DNA from 3 places in the Pseudobacillus badius genome. Region 2 is predicted to be linked to each of the others. Evidence: riboswitches for the same ligand, from Rfam matches in the RefSeq annotation. Region 2 holds a riboswitch; each other region holds the start of a gene.
The links. Region 2 has a riboswitch for cyclic di-GMP ahead of B1A98_RS03345 (hypothetical protein). Riboswitches for the same ligand answer to the same signal wherever they lie in the genome.
Positions count from the first base shown of each region.

Region 1: it holds a riboswitch for cyclic di-GMP, as region 2 does, so the genes downstream of both, B1A98_RS15405 (hypothetical protein) here and B1A98_RS03345 (hypothetical protein) in region 2, are expected to answer to the same signal.
Region 3: it holds a riboswitch for cyclic di-GMP, as region 2 does, so the genes downstream of both, B1A98_RS20260 (hypothetical protein) here and B1A98_RS03345 (hypothetical protein) in region 2, are expected to answer to the same signal.

Region 1 covers NZ_MWMM01000011.1:70,609-75,227, reverse strand. Annotated here, with positions in the region: gene B1A98_RS15415 (M20 metallopeptidase family protein) at 1-1,076, shown strand, start outside; gene B1A98_RS15410 (mandelate racemase/muconate lactonizing enzyme family protein) at 1,127-2,233, shown strand; cyclic di-GMP riboswitch class I at 2,519-2,603, shown strand; gene B1A98_RS15405 (hypothetical protein) at 2,629-3,192, shown strand; gene B1A98_RS15400 (glycerol dehydrogenase) at 3,440-4,543, shown strand.
Region 2 covers NZ_MWMM01000002.1:68,897-73,515, reverse strand. Annotated here, with positions in the region: gene B1A98_RS03355 (GNAT family N-acetyltransferase) at 134-664, opposite strand; cyclic di-GMP riboswitch class I at 951-1,037, shown strand; gene B1A98_RS03350 (methyl-accepting chemotaxis protein) at 1,058-1,867, shown strand; cyclic di-GMP riboswitch class I at 2,035-2,120, shown strand; gene B1A98_RS03345 (hypothetical protein) at 2,165-2,476, shown strand; gene B1A98_RS03340 (hypothetical protein) at 2,738-2,956, shown strand; gene B1A98_RS20950 (hypothetical protein) at 3,100-3,534, shown strand; gene B1A98_RS03330 (immunity 22 family protein) at 3,890-4,267, shown strand; gene B1A98_RS03325 (hypothetical protein) at 4,357-4,619, shown strand, end outside.
Region 3 covers NZ_MWMM01000031.1:1,892-6,510, forward strand. Annotated here, with positions in the region: gene B1A98_RS19515 (hypothetical protein) at 489-1,478, opposite strand; gene B1A98_RS19520 (glycosyltransferase family 2 protein) at 1,475-2,707, opposite strand; gene B1A98_RS20260 (hypothetical protein) at 2,700-3,467, opposite strand; cyclic di-GMP riboswitch class II at 3,516-3,599, opposite strand; gene B1A98_RS19525 (hypothetical protein) at 4,455-4,619, shown strand, end outside.

The sequences.
Region 1 (4,619 bases), on a different contig from region 2:
TTTCTGGAGAAGAGCATGAAACGAGCCGGTTTATCCGCACCAGATTAGAAGAATTAAATATTGAACTATTGGATTATGAGCCTCCCAGTATAGTAGCCTTTATTAAAGGAACAGAAGGAGCGAAGACGATTGCCTTGCGGGCAGACATCGATGCTCTTCCGATTATGGAAGAAGGCGACAAGCCTTATATCTCCAAAAAACCAGGGGTCGCTCACGTATGCGGCCATGATGGCCATACCGCGATCCTATTAGCCGTTGCTGAATGGCTATCCAGAAAAAGTAATCAAATCAAGCCAAACGTTATGCTGATTTTCCAGTCATCCGAAGAAATGACCCCCAGCGGAGCCGATCGCCTGATTCAACAAGGCGTTTTAGAGAGAGTAGATGCCATCTTCGGCATTCATTTATGGCAAGGGCTTGAAAAAGGAAAAATCGGCTTAACAAACGGTCCGATGATGGCTTCTATTGACGATTTTGAGATAACCATTCAAGGCTCCGGCGGCCACGGATCGATGCCACACGAAACGATTGATCCTATTTATATTGCTACCCATGTAATTCAATCCTTTCAAAGCATCATTAGCCGGCGCTTAAATCCGATTGATGCAGGAGTAATTACCGTGGGGCAAATTCAAGCAGGAACGAATTATAACATTATCCCGGACACTGCCAAATTAATCGGGACAATCCGGGCGCTGACACCCGAGGCGATCCATACGATTCAAACAAATATGGTGAACTTAACAGAGGGAATTTGCCAGGCGTTTGGCGCCAAAGGAACAGTGGAATTTATTCTTGGCACACCGCCTGTCATCAATGATCCGGGGCAAGCCCGATTTGTCGAGTCCATCATCGCCGAACAATTCGGCAGGGAAACATTCGAGGCAATCGACCCTGTCATGGGCGGCGAAGATTTTTCTTTTTATTTACAAGAAAGACCGGGTGCCTTTATCTTCGTAGGCATCGGCGGCGAAAAAAGCCGCTACCCGCATCACCATCCAAGATTCGACCTTGATGAAGAGGTATTTCCTGATGCCATTCAATTATTTATTGAAATTATTAAGCATTACCAGTGATCAACAACTCCTCTTGATGAGGAGCTGTAAGCGGAAGGACGGAAAAGCTCATGAAGATTAAAAAAGTGGAAGTGTTTGCGGCACGCTTGCTGCTGAAGGAACCTTTTATTATTTCATATGTTCAACTAGATGATATGCCGACCATTATTACCAAACTCGAAACAGACGAGGGAGTAATCGGCTGGGGAGAAGCAGTGCCTGACCAAAATGTGACAGGGGAAACATGGGAAAGCACCTATCAGGTTATCCAGCACGAACTGGCTCCGCTGCTTATTAATGAAAGCCCCTTTGCCATTGACCGCATTCACAAAAAGTTTAACGGCAAAATCGACGGTGTTCCTTCAGCCAAAGCAGCGCTGGACATCGCCTTGTACGATTTAATGGGAAAAATCACCGGGCAGCCGGTTTATCAGTTAATTGGCGGAAAAGCGCACGAAGAATTGCAAGTTCCTCAAGTCATTAGCATTAAAGAACCCGAGGAAATGGCAGCGGACGCCCAACGTTATGTGGAAGCAGGGTTCCGAAACATTAAGATTAAAGTAGGCACAAATGCGACGATGGATATTCAGCGGATTCAAGCTGTAAGACAAGCCATTGGCGAGGTGACTCAGCTTCGCGTGGACGCCAACCAAGGATGGAACAGAATTGATACACTAAAAGTGATTCGTGAAACAGCTGACTGCAATGTGGATTGGTACGAGCAGCCGGTAAAGGCCCATGATTTAAGATCTCTTAAAGAAATTCGGGCGGTTTCCCCGCAGAAAGTGATGGTGGACGAAGGGGTTCATAATATTCAAGACTTAGTGAATGTCATCGGCATGCGGGCGGCGGATATGCTGAACATCAAATTGATGAAATCGGGCGGAATCTATCCGGCTCTAGCCTTAGCCAATTTAGCTGAAGCGGCAGAAATGCCTTGCCAAGTCGGGTCCATGGTGGAATCAGCCATCGGCACCATGGCTGGTGCGCACCTGGCTATGAGCAGATCCATCATTGAAACCAATGAAATGGTGGGACCGCTCATGTTTTCACGGGACGTTGCCGCTGTAACTTACGACGGGGACGTGATTCAACTTAGCGATGCGCCAGGCCTGGGCTTGGAAGTAGACGAGGAATATCTCAAAAGTATTACACGTTTTTCTTGTTATATTCAATAATTTCTTACAAACAGAGACATATTTTATCTATAGAAATAAAAAGCCGGCAGCCAGTGAACCGATTAAACGTATACTGGCTGCCGGCTTTTTTATTGGAATTTTCTAAAGATAAGCAGAAAGAGATCTTTCCCAAGGATAAATACTCCTTTTATTACCGTAAAATCTCTATAGCGGAATATCTTAGAAAAAGGGCAATCATCCCTTAAATATTACGCAAATTATACATATGTTAAAACTTCAAAATTTGATAAAAACTGCTTTTTCCGCTAAAAATTTTGTTGTATGATGAAGCCGTGGTACAGTCAGGGAAACCTGATGTCACAAAGCTATAGGGGCTACAGATCGCGATCCAGGCTAGCCAGCTACCGTTACCCAATTGAGGAGGAAGTATGGGAATGAAAAAGAATTGGTATTCAAAAGCAGCAGCAAGTTTATTGGCGTTTACGCTAGTTACATCATCGGTTTCTTTAGTAAGTGCTCAGGAGCCAGAGAAGGCAAAAACACAAGCAGTGAAGAAAAAAGAGCAAAAGAAAAAAGCGGTAATTAAATCACAGCAAGGAAAAGCCATTGAAAAGCGCTTAAACGCTTCTGAAGCAGCAATTAACAAAATCACAAAAGCGATAAATGCTGACTTTGGCGTGAACCAAGAAGGACAAGCTGAGGCTGCATTAACAAAAGCAATTGCAAATAAAAAGTACAACAGCTATGCTGGAAAACTAAAAGCTGAAATCAATAAATTACGCGCGATCGACAAACAAATCGCTGCATCTAAGAAAAAAGATAAAAAGAATAAGGCTGATTATGAAGCGTTAACAGCGAAATCTCAAGAGCTGCAAAAATTGGCTAACGACGAGATCAAACGCTTAAAATCACTTGTCGAGCAAGCAACAGCACTAAAAACAGAAACTCCTAAAGAAGAAGATAAAACTCCTGCACCAGAAGAAACAAAGGTTTCATAATATCGATGTATAACAAAAAAGAGGCTGCCCCGTGCAGCCTCTTTTTTGTTTATTAGTGCGGAAAGAGCAAAAATATATGATTTTTCATTAAAGCGAAATGAAAAACAGGTATATATACCCAAAACATAGACCTTCATCGTGACATTTGACAGGCAATTTAGAAGCAAATCGGCGCTAAATTAGCTATAATTAAATTGTTTACAGCAAATAATAAGCTGAAAAATCCAACTAAAGGAGATTGTTTTAAATGTCAAAATCAGTAAAGTCTATTACATCCCCCAAGAAATTTATCGTAGGGCAGCACCTGTTGAAGGAATTATGTACATATACAAAAACATACGGGGACCACGCTTATGTCATTTGTGATGAATTCATTCTTGAGCGCGCCAGTCAAGAAGCCAGCCAATCCTTTGAAGAGGCAGGGCATAAGAGTGAATTTGCTAAGTTTAATTTAGAAATTACCCAGGAAGAAATTGACCGGCACCGGGAAGCAGTGAGAAGCTCTGGCGCAAATGTAATCGTCGGCATCGGCGGCGGAAAAACATTAGATACGGCGAAAGCAGCTGCCTACTACGAGCATTTGCCCGTAGTCATTTTCCCGACAATCGCTTCAACAGACGCACCGTGTACAGCCCTTTCTGTTATTTACAATACAGATGGTTCATTTGACCGCTACTTATTTTTACCGTCCAATCCGGACGTTGTATTAGCGGATACCGCCATTTTAGCAGCGGCGCCGACCCGTTTCTTCGTAGCTGGCATCGGTGATGCGCTTGCTACTTATTTCGAAGCACGGGCATGTTACCGCAAAAACGGGGACAACCTGGTTAATTTGAAACCGTCTCTTTCTGGATTAGGCTTAGCAAAAATGTGCTATGACACGATACTGGAGTACGGCCTTCAAGCTAAAATTGCCGTTGATAACGGAGTATCTACGCCCGCTGTTGAAAATACAATTGAAGCCACTATTTACTTAAGCGGTGTTGGCGCTGAAGCTGGCGGCTTAGCTGCTGCACACGCTATTCATAATGGAATGACTGCAGTTCCATCGCTCCACCATGCACAACACGGTGAAAAAGTGGTGTTTGGTTTATTAACGCAGCTTGTTTTAGAAGATGCACCAAAAGAAGAAATAGAAACAGTCATCCACTTTATTAAAGAAGTTGGGCTGCCTTTAACATTAAAAGACCTGGGTCTGGATGAATTCAGAGAAGAAGAATGGCGCAAAGTAGCAGAACTTGCATGTGCTGAAGGAGACACGATGGGGAATATGCCGCACCCAGTCACGCCTGCGGATGTCTATCAAGCCATCGTCGCTGCAAACGCATTAGCAGAATATTATCAGGATTAACCTATTATAAATATTGAATGGGGCGCTTTCCTTTAGATAAGGAAAGCGCCCTTTTTAAAGTTTTAACGGTTGTCAT
Region 2 (4,619 bases):
GAAGAAAGGGACAAAAAGCATAAAGCCGGCGGATGTCTATGTCTTTAAAAGACAGATACCCGCCGGCTGTCGCAGACGATCGTTTCAGCCTAACCTTTTAATGTCATAGAAATGCGGCAAAATAAATCAACATTTAGTCTGTTTTAAGCCGGGAATACACGCTGAGATCAATAAACGTTTCTTTTACTTTTTCGCATTGTCTTAAAGTCCCCTCGAAGGTAAAGTTGAGCTTTTCCAGCACTTTAATAGAGTTTAGGTTTTCCGGCTCTACTTTTGCTTCAATTCTATGAAGGTTCAAAGAGTTGAATGCATACTCTACCAGGGATAAGATAGCTTCGGGCGCATATCCATTCCCCCAGTGCGCTTTCGCTATATCGTAGCCGATCTCGGCCTTGGCGTTCTGAAAATCGAGGGAATTATATCCGCATGAACCGATAATGCGATTAGATGTCAATTCAATGATTGAGAAACGAATCGCTTGGTTATCTTTAGACAATGCATCCAGGTAAGTGATGATTTCTTTTGCTTGGTCTTCATTTGTGAAGCGATCGATATTCATAAACCTCGTCACATCAGGATCAGACCATATGTCAAACAAGCTGGATGAATCCGCGACAGTCATTTTTCTTAAGTGCAGCCTTTGGGTATACAAATTTTTAATCAATACTTTTACCTCCAGTTGAGTTTTTTGGATGAGTTAAAAATATTGATATCTGCGCATAGTTCAGTCCCTTCTGTTTTCGGATTCACCATTATTATACAGCTTTTGAATGGTTAGTCATATACATGCATCCAGAAAGTTCGAAAAGGTTTCAATGGAAGTTTATGTCGCCTTTCTTCATTTCAAGTATAATGACAGTAACTAGCCTTCTATCATTTTAGCTGACAGAAGGCTGTCGTACTTATTAAGAGAAAGTTAACTGACTTGATTATCGCTGTGCCAATTTTAAGAATGTGAAAAGCAAACTAATCGAAAGGTTAGGACGCAAAGCCGACGGGTCTAAAATCAAATGGATTAGGACGGCTGGGCTGCCTCTAACATGAGAGGGAGGAACAAATGATTAACACAAGCACGCAATTATTGGATCAAGCCATGGTTTTGGCAGCATTAGAATCAAATTTAGCAATGATAGAGTTTAATTTAAACAGAGAGGTTATCTGGGTAAACGAAAATTTTGCTAAAACTTTAGGCTATACAGTGGATGAGATGAAAAACATGCAGCACAAGCAATTTTGTACAGTTGAGTTCAGGAACAGCGGAAAATATGAAGAACTATGGAATAACCTGAGAAGAGGAGTGAAGTTCCAAGAAAAAATTGAAAGGATTGGGAAGGGAAAAAATATCATTTGGCTCGAAGCCACTTATATTCCCATCCTGAATGAACAAGGCAAAGTAGAGGCAGTGCTTAAAATGGCTACCGATATTACAGACCGTGAAAAGAGCACGAAAAAGATTATTGCCCAATTAAAAGAGATGCCGGCAGAATTGGTCAATATAGTGGTAGCGAATTCTAATGAAAAAATACAAGCAGTTGAGTCGTTAAAAGAGCAAACAAAATTAATAAGTGAAATCTCTAAAATTATACGCAATGTTTCTTCGCAAACGAATATGCTGGCACTAAATGCCGCTATTGAAGCTGCCCGCGTGGGAGAACATGGGAGAGGCTTTAAGGTAGTGGCTGATGAAGTGCGGAAACTAGCCGGCAATGTGGATCAGGCAATTAAAAATGTGGATTTAAATATAGAGAACATAACAAAAGAAGTAGAAAAGGTTAGCAAAATAACGGATGATTTGCAACAAACCATTATGAGAACCCAATCTGAATTCAATAAGAGGATTAGAGAATTTGAGGATGTTGCTAAATAAACTTCTGAAATCAAAACAGATGGAGAAAAAGGGGAGCTCTTAGCCTGTTTGGAATGAAGATAACAACTTGAAGCCGTGCCCGCGAAACGTATAACGAAGAATTTTTTAATGATTCGGCCAAAAATGAGTCTTTTGTATTAAGAATATTTTCTTAAAACCGATAATTATAGGGAAAAAGGCAAACTTATTGAAAGATAAGGACGCAAAGCTGCGGGTCTAAGGTGGACAACACTAAGATAGCCGGGCTGCCAGATAGGAATTCCCTATTTGGTAACTATACGTTAAAGGTAGGGACTCATGATGCAAGACGAAGAATTAAAAAGCAGCATTAAAAAATTTTATGCCTTAATGGAAACTAGTCCGGATACCCCTGACTCAGCGTTTGATTTCATTGTTTTCTTACGGTCATTTGTCAGGACAAGATCTTGTTCTATTCTTCCGACTACTGAGTTAATGACTGTTCTTAAAGTCAATAAACCAGCCGTCTTTTTTTCATTAAGACAAATGTCCGAGCAGAATGAGATCATTCGTTTCTTAGTCGGCTTATCTACAGATTTTGAAGCGGCCGAGCAAAAGCTGAAGGGGCTGCTCAAGGATGAACCCTGTTGATTGATAAGCTGGAACTTTGATCGATCCGTTATATAAAAGGTTTCAATTAATGAAAACTGAACGCTCAGGTGCATGTGGTCAAGCGAGCTTTATAAGCAGACAGGAAGTCCCTCTCATGTGAGAGGGACTTGTTTTATTGCCTATTAGATTGGACTCTCTTTTTTATAAGTATATTTTACTAGTAAGGATGGCAATGAAAAAGAAAAATTAGCAGGAATTTCTAAAGTTGATGAAGAAATAGTCCTGCGGAGGGATGAAAATATGGATTTAAAGCAAATAAAAACGTATGAGCAATTGGATCATTTTTTGTTTGAACACGAGGTAGAGCTTACATGCAAAAAGAAGGGAATTAGGGTGACGGGAATAGACCCCGGAAAAGACGGTCAGCTGACGTTTACATTGAGTAACGGCTCAAAAATAGAATGCTTGGCAGCAGAAATGAAAGAATACTTGAAAGCGATTCCGTTGATTAAAGGATAAAGCCGCTGCTTTTTTAGAATAGTCTTTGATAACGGGATAAATCGAACACCTCCAAGCTGTATTGGAGCATACAATACAGCTTGGAGGTGTTTTTCAAGGGTATATTAAACGTGAGGCCATTAGCAGAGGAGGATAAACATCTTTTGGCGAAATGGCTTTCAAATCCACGCGTTCTGGAGTTTTATAAAGGGCGGAACCATTCTTTTGACAATGAAGTTTTTTACGCCTTTGAGGAGGTGAAGCGCATGGCAGAATTGAAAGGTAAGGAAATCGGATATATTCGGTTTTATCCGCCACCGGGGACTACAATAGCTTTAAGGTGCTATGAAACGTGCAGTTTTAAAACAATTCGAGTGTTTCCTAAACATGAACTTCATGAGGGGGGAATATCGAGACGGCTGGTTAATGGAATTGAAAAACTGAAAGCGAGCGTTGAGGCGAAGCGGATTACGAACAGTTTTCATCCTCGGCAGAGATGGCAGTTCCCAGGAGCAAGATGTCTTGATAAATTTCTTCCTTTAAAGATTCTTCTGGGCATCGATAATAATCATCTATCAATTCGCCTAACTCTTTTATAAAAATTGACAATTCAGTATCAGAAATCATGGGAATCCCTCTTCGAATAACTATATTTGTAAGTCTATCTTACTAGTTATTTTGATATAATTCAACTAAAAGAAGGGTTTCGCGGCAAACATAAGCTCCACAAATAATGCTGAAAGGCCTCCTGAAATTTTGGCCTTATTCCAAGCGGGTGCTTTTCACTCTTCTGCCTTGTTCACTGAATGCGTTTGGATAAAAACAGTCATCCCTCAATTTCCCGGAACCCATTTTTAAATAAAATAGTTCAGCAGGTATTCGATGGAGAAGAGAAACATAAGTGGTTGATCAGGGGGTTAAGCAAGACAAAAATAGCTGTAGGAGGGGGATTAGATGGAACGAGACGGGTATGTATCACTCTGGACAGGGACGTTTAAAACAAATGCTGACCTTCAGCAGTATCTTCTCATCTCTTATAATGAAGATGGAGACGCTGTTCCGTCGGAATTTGAAGAAGATGTTCAACTTGCTTATTATGATGAGGATTTTATGGAAGCTGAGTTTTTTGAAGAGACAATCAATCATCTTGCGGCGCTGCTAGAGGGGTGTTCATACGATGATGCCGTGATTCCTGGTTTTACTGAGCTGCAAGGGGAAACTTTGAACGATGGCGTCAATAGCTTTATCTTACTGTACGATTTTCAATACAGAGAGAAGCAGCCAAACGCTTTGAACCGCGTGCAGTATATAGGGAGTATCAGATATAAATAGTTTTTTCTTAATCATGCGCATGCAAAAGACGCTTCACTCCTTAATTATGTTATATTTAAAAAAGAATACATAGAGGGGGCAGTGAACCTATGAAAATGTCTATCACAAGAGGGCTGGCAGAATTAAAGCTTTTAGATAAACGCATCCAATCGACGATGAAGTCAACGCCATTTATTAGCTATGCTGTCGGAGATAAGCCAGTCAGCGGCTTTGCTGCAACAAAAGAATTTGAGGAAAAGGCCAAGTCAACTTATCAATCAACATTGGACTTGATTAAGCGGCGCAACGCTATTAAATCTGCGATCGTGTTGTCTAATGCCATGACGCATGTAGAGGTGGCCGGTGAAAAATA
Region 3 (4,619 bases), on a different contig from region 2:
TAGGTTATACTTGATCACTACATTATTTCACTTATCCAATCGTATATTACATCGACCAAAAAGTCTGATTTGCTTTTAAAAGAAAGTAAAAAACTGCTTCTATACAAATCGTGACAAGGAGTGGTTCAAGCGAATATGCCGAATGGATTCTAAACCGCTCTCTTCCAGTTGGTCAGATTAGCGACCGGTGGTATTTGTTTCATAGCCTAATAAAAAGAGTGATTTTTTATTTTTATAAAAAGAATGGCTGTAACCCTTTAATTTTAAACAACTTTAATAGCCTTCCATCAGTTGAATGATGGAAGGCTATTAAAGTTAATAAGGTAACATTAGATGATTTTATTCTTTAGTGATAGCCCCTATTCATGGGTGTAGACTTCCCTGTCGTTACAGCGACAGAGGTTAGTAATGTGCGTTTCTCACGAGGGTTCTCTTTTTTCTCATCAGAAGCTTTTCTGCTGATTCGTTACTCTATCTTAGACTGTTTTTTATTGCGTTTTTTTAGTTTCGTAAAGGATATAATCGAAAAAGTGCGCTTCTTTTAAAATACCGTTCTTAACCAGCTGGGTGGATCGCTCGTGAACTTCTTCAGCAAGCTGTCCATCACCTGTTGTGCGAAAATATTCTTCTAAGTAAGCGTAGACAGCAAGGGATTCATATTCCACTGCAGGTTCAGCTGTCTTTCTGAAATACTGCCCCGCAATACGACCTTCTGCTTTCCACTCTTCTATAATCCATTTATGAAAAGCCCGGGACGGTTCATGCACGTTTTCCCGATTGATTGCTATAAGCAGTTGGTCAATCATATGGATTTTCGCCCCATAACTGTACGTTCTTTTGGTCAGATCATAATACTCTGGAAAGAACACCTTCTTTTCATCAAGAGAAGTTAAAATTTCCTTGGATGGAACGGTTTTTTTTAATACATAAAAAAAGTCAGGCGTTAAATAGCTTAGAGTCACCCGTCGTGCTGACTCATTATATGCCCAATCTACATAATCAACATAAATTCCATCTGCAGTTTGTTGTCGCTCAATTGTTCGGGCCAGCTTATTCGCCAGCTCAGCATATTCATTCTCTCCAAACTGGGAGGCCCCTTTTCGAAGTGCTGCAATAATACGTACATCATCAATAAGTGCATTGGTATTTGCATTTTCCTTTAACACCCAGCTAATATACAAAGCGTTTTCTTTTTTTACAAAGAAATGATTTTTCAGCTGTTGCACCAGTACATTAAATGTCTTTTGATCATCGATAAGCAGCAAATAATTCATATACAAACCTATACTTTCCGATAAATATTGCGAATGAGGATTATTGGGATAAGCATAAATAAGATGATCGTCGTCTGTATATGTTTTCTTTATATATTTTTGCACGTCATTGTCCTCTGCACTCTGCCATACTACTGCAGCTGCCAAACCAATCAGGCACAACGAAACAGCGAGAACAACTGTTATGACAGCCTTTTTCATCATCTGCCGCCTTTCTGTTTAAATCGAGTTGTTTTGTCCCAAGCAATTGTCGTGCCGCGCAGCCGGTTAACGGTATACGAGAAGGCACTCCGAATGAGTAGGACCAAAAACAGCTGTGCGTACGTAAAATACATAATTAAAATAAATATAACATTGATAAATGATACATTACGGTCAATAACAATAGCGCTCAGCAATTGTGCTGTGTAAATGATATAACTCATAAACCAAAGCATTAAAAGTGGTGCTGCAATATGCGGCAGTTCCATTCCGAGCAGGCTCATAACAAAGAAAGTATCTGAAAAAGCCAGCAATACGACAAAGATAAGGTACGTCAGCAAATGCTGAATCGTTAAAATAAATGTTTTGCCTTTCCAATGAATAAGTTCACGGAAAGACTTTTCAAGCAAATATAAGTTTCCTGTCAGCCAGCGAGTCCGCTGTCTGATAAAAACAGAAATTTTTTCAGGTTCCTGTTCCCATGTTCGTGATTCAGGTACTACAGGAAGCACCCAGCCTGCTGCCGTTATCCGGATCGTCAACTCCGCATCTTCTGCCAGTGCATATGAATCGTAATAACCAAGCTCCTCCAGTACTGAACGACGAAGCAGCATGTTGGTGCCAGCCAAAGAACCTAGTTTAAAAAGAGCCCATCGGCCGCATTGCATAAGAAGCTGGAATACTTGAAACTCCAAGCTGATCATTCGTGTTAAATAGTTTTTCTCTGAATTTATGGTTTTTACATAGCCAACCGCACCCGCTGCGTTTTTGGTTGTTTCTGCTACTTCCATTAGTTTTTGAAGTGCATCCGGTTCTGGCTGATTATCAGCATCATAAACAATAAAGTATTCCGACTCAGAAATGCTTAATCCATAATTCAATACACGTGACTTTCCCTTTGGTTCCCCTTCCGGCACAGTGATGTAATGAATATGTGAAAAGAGATCAGAAAAGCTTTTGGCTATCTCTGCTGTTTCATCACGGGACTGATCATCCAGTAAGTAAATGTCAAGCTTACCTGGATAATGAAGCCGGGCCATAGCACTCATTGTCTGTGCTAGTACAACCCCTTCGTTATGAGCCGGAATCAATACAGCTGTACTCGGATAATACTCCAGCCGGCCAGGCAGTTGATGACGAATACGATACCACAATCCCCCGATCGTAGTTAGTGAATAATACATGAGCAACAGCCAGAAAAAAAGCATGATCACCATTAAAATACTACTCATCTGTTTTCTCCTCAAGAGACTCAGCTGCCTGCTGTACGTTATCAATCAGTTGTTCTTTAAAAAGAAAGGGCTGCTTCGTTTTATTAAAAATAGTATTTGCTCGTTCAATCATCCGCTTTTTTACAATCTCTACACCTTGTCTATTTGTATTTTGAAGTAGAACCATTACTGAAGAGGGAGAGGATGTGACGATATCATATTCCACTCTAATTGAATGAAGTGCGAGTTTCTCCAATGTTTCGCGAACACTCTGTTTTGTGTAGTCGCTTATGGGTAAAAAACAAAGCTGCAACAGCCACGCCTGTTCGTTGCGGCGTTCTGTCCCTTTAAGAATTATTTTCGCCTGATCTAAAAATTCATGGTTCGTTAAAATGTTAGAATGAGGCATATACTTCTCAAGAGCTTTGACCTTTGCGATTAAATCGCGATTTTTAGTCCCAATTGATTTAATATAATACAAGAGAATCCAATATAAGAGTAAGAAGGTTGTTACAAGCAAGTGAAGAAACATAAAAGAAATCTGCTGATCTTCTGAATTATGTCTCCAAAAAGCAATGCCAGTCAAAAAAGCGCCAAACCCGATTGTTACAGTAATTGCATATAAAAAAAGAAATTTTTCATGCAAAAGAGCCATCACAACAAGAGAAATAGCAATCAAACCTAAAGCTTCCGTGTAAAACGGAAAAGAGTTGGATAAGATAGCAACAAGACATGCCATCATACCAACCATCATAATAGAAACTGTGGAAGAATTGATCATATTTGTAACCTTCTCCTTTTGTAAAATGGACACAAAAAAACCGTCCACAAAAATTAAGGACGGTTGCGCCACTCGCTCCCAATCTACCAGGCGCCCAAATAAGGTAAATTGTTCCTAGCATCCACTTTTTATATTAAAAAATAAAGGTTATGTGGTCAACATTAATTGTCAATAAATTGATCATATTTTTTTATGATATATCTTGAGACGTTATACCTTCTTAAGAGCTGTCTATCTTTCTTACAAGGAGATTATGGAAGTATCAAATAAATTAGCACTATAAAAACTGTAGATCCTTAACTTATTTTAAGAGTATCACTAGAAAATAGAGGAAGGATTTTCCCTAATGTTCAAGAATTTACAAGTATGAAAAACAGTCTGGAATCCTGTAGTGTATGCTGACCCTAATGGTAAAGCGGCTGCAGCAGTAGTAATTTATTTTATACCCGGAATAGGAGAAATGGCATTACTGGCAACTTGAGCTGTTGTATTAGATGGAGTAATATACACAGCAGACTCATGGCTTTCTAAAAAAGTTGCGGAAAAAGCTGCTAAAATAATCCTGAAAAATTGAAAGAAGAATTAGGTACAGGATTTGCTCTGGAAAAAATGTTTTGGTCTTGTGGATATCATATTTTATTAGATGAAAAGAAAATAATCGTGGTAGATCCAGGAAATTCAGAAGAATAATTATTGCTGTATTAGTTCAAGATCAACACATAAAGTGTCATGTTGCTTGGATTGACTTTGTTTTTATATGCTTTAATATATGGAGGGTTATTAGCCTGATTGGAATTTAATATGTAGACAAGGGTCGCCTTAAGGCGGTTCTTTTTCTTAAGGAAATGTTTATTTTTAGTATACCCTAGAGAAACATCCGGAAATGTAGTAATATCAAGGAGTTGGAGTGTTTCCTATGGGTTGTTTCCTAACTATTTTAAAAAAAGAGCATGAAAATAACCAATGTGTAAACATGGAGGGTAACGTATGAGATTTATCGTAAAAGCCTTTGATAGTGAAGGCTCGGAAATGGAATTTGAAAACACAGCTATTGGAGAAGAAAAAGAAGTGAGCTTTGAGAATGAAGAAGCAGCTAAAGCCTTCATTGAGGGAATCAAAATTAGTTTGCCCAATACCTGGCAATATCGAATT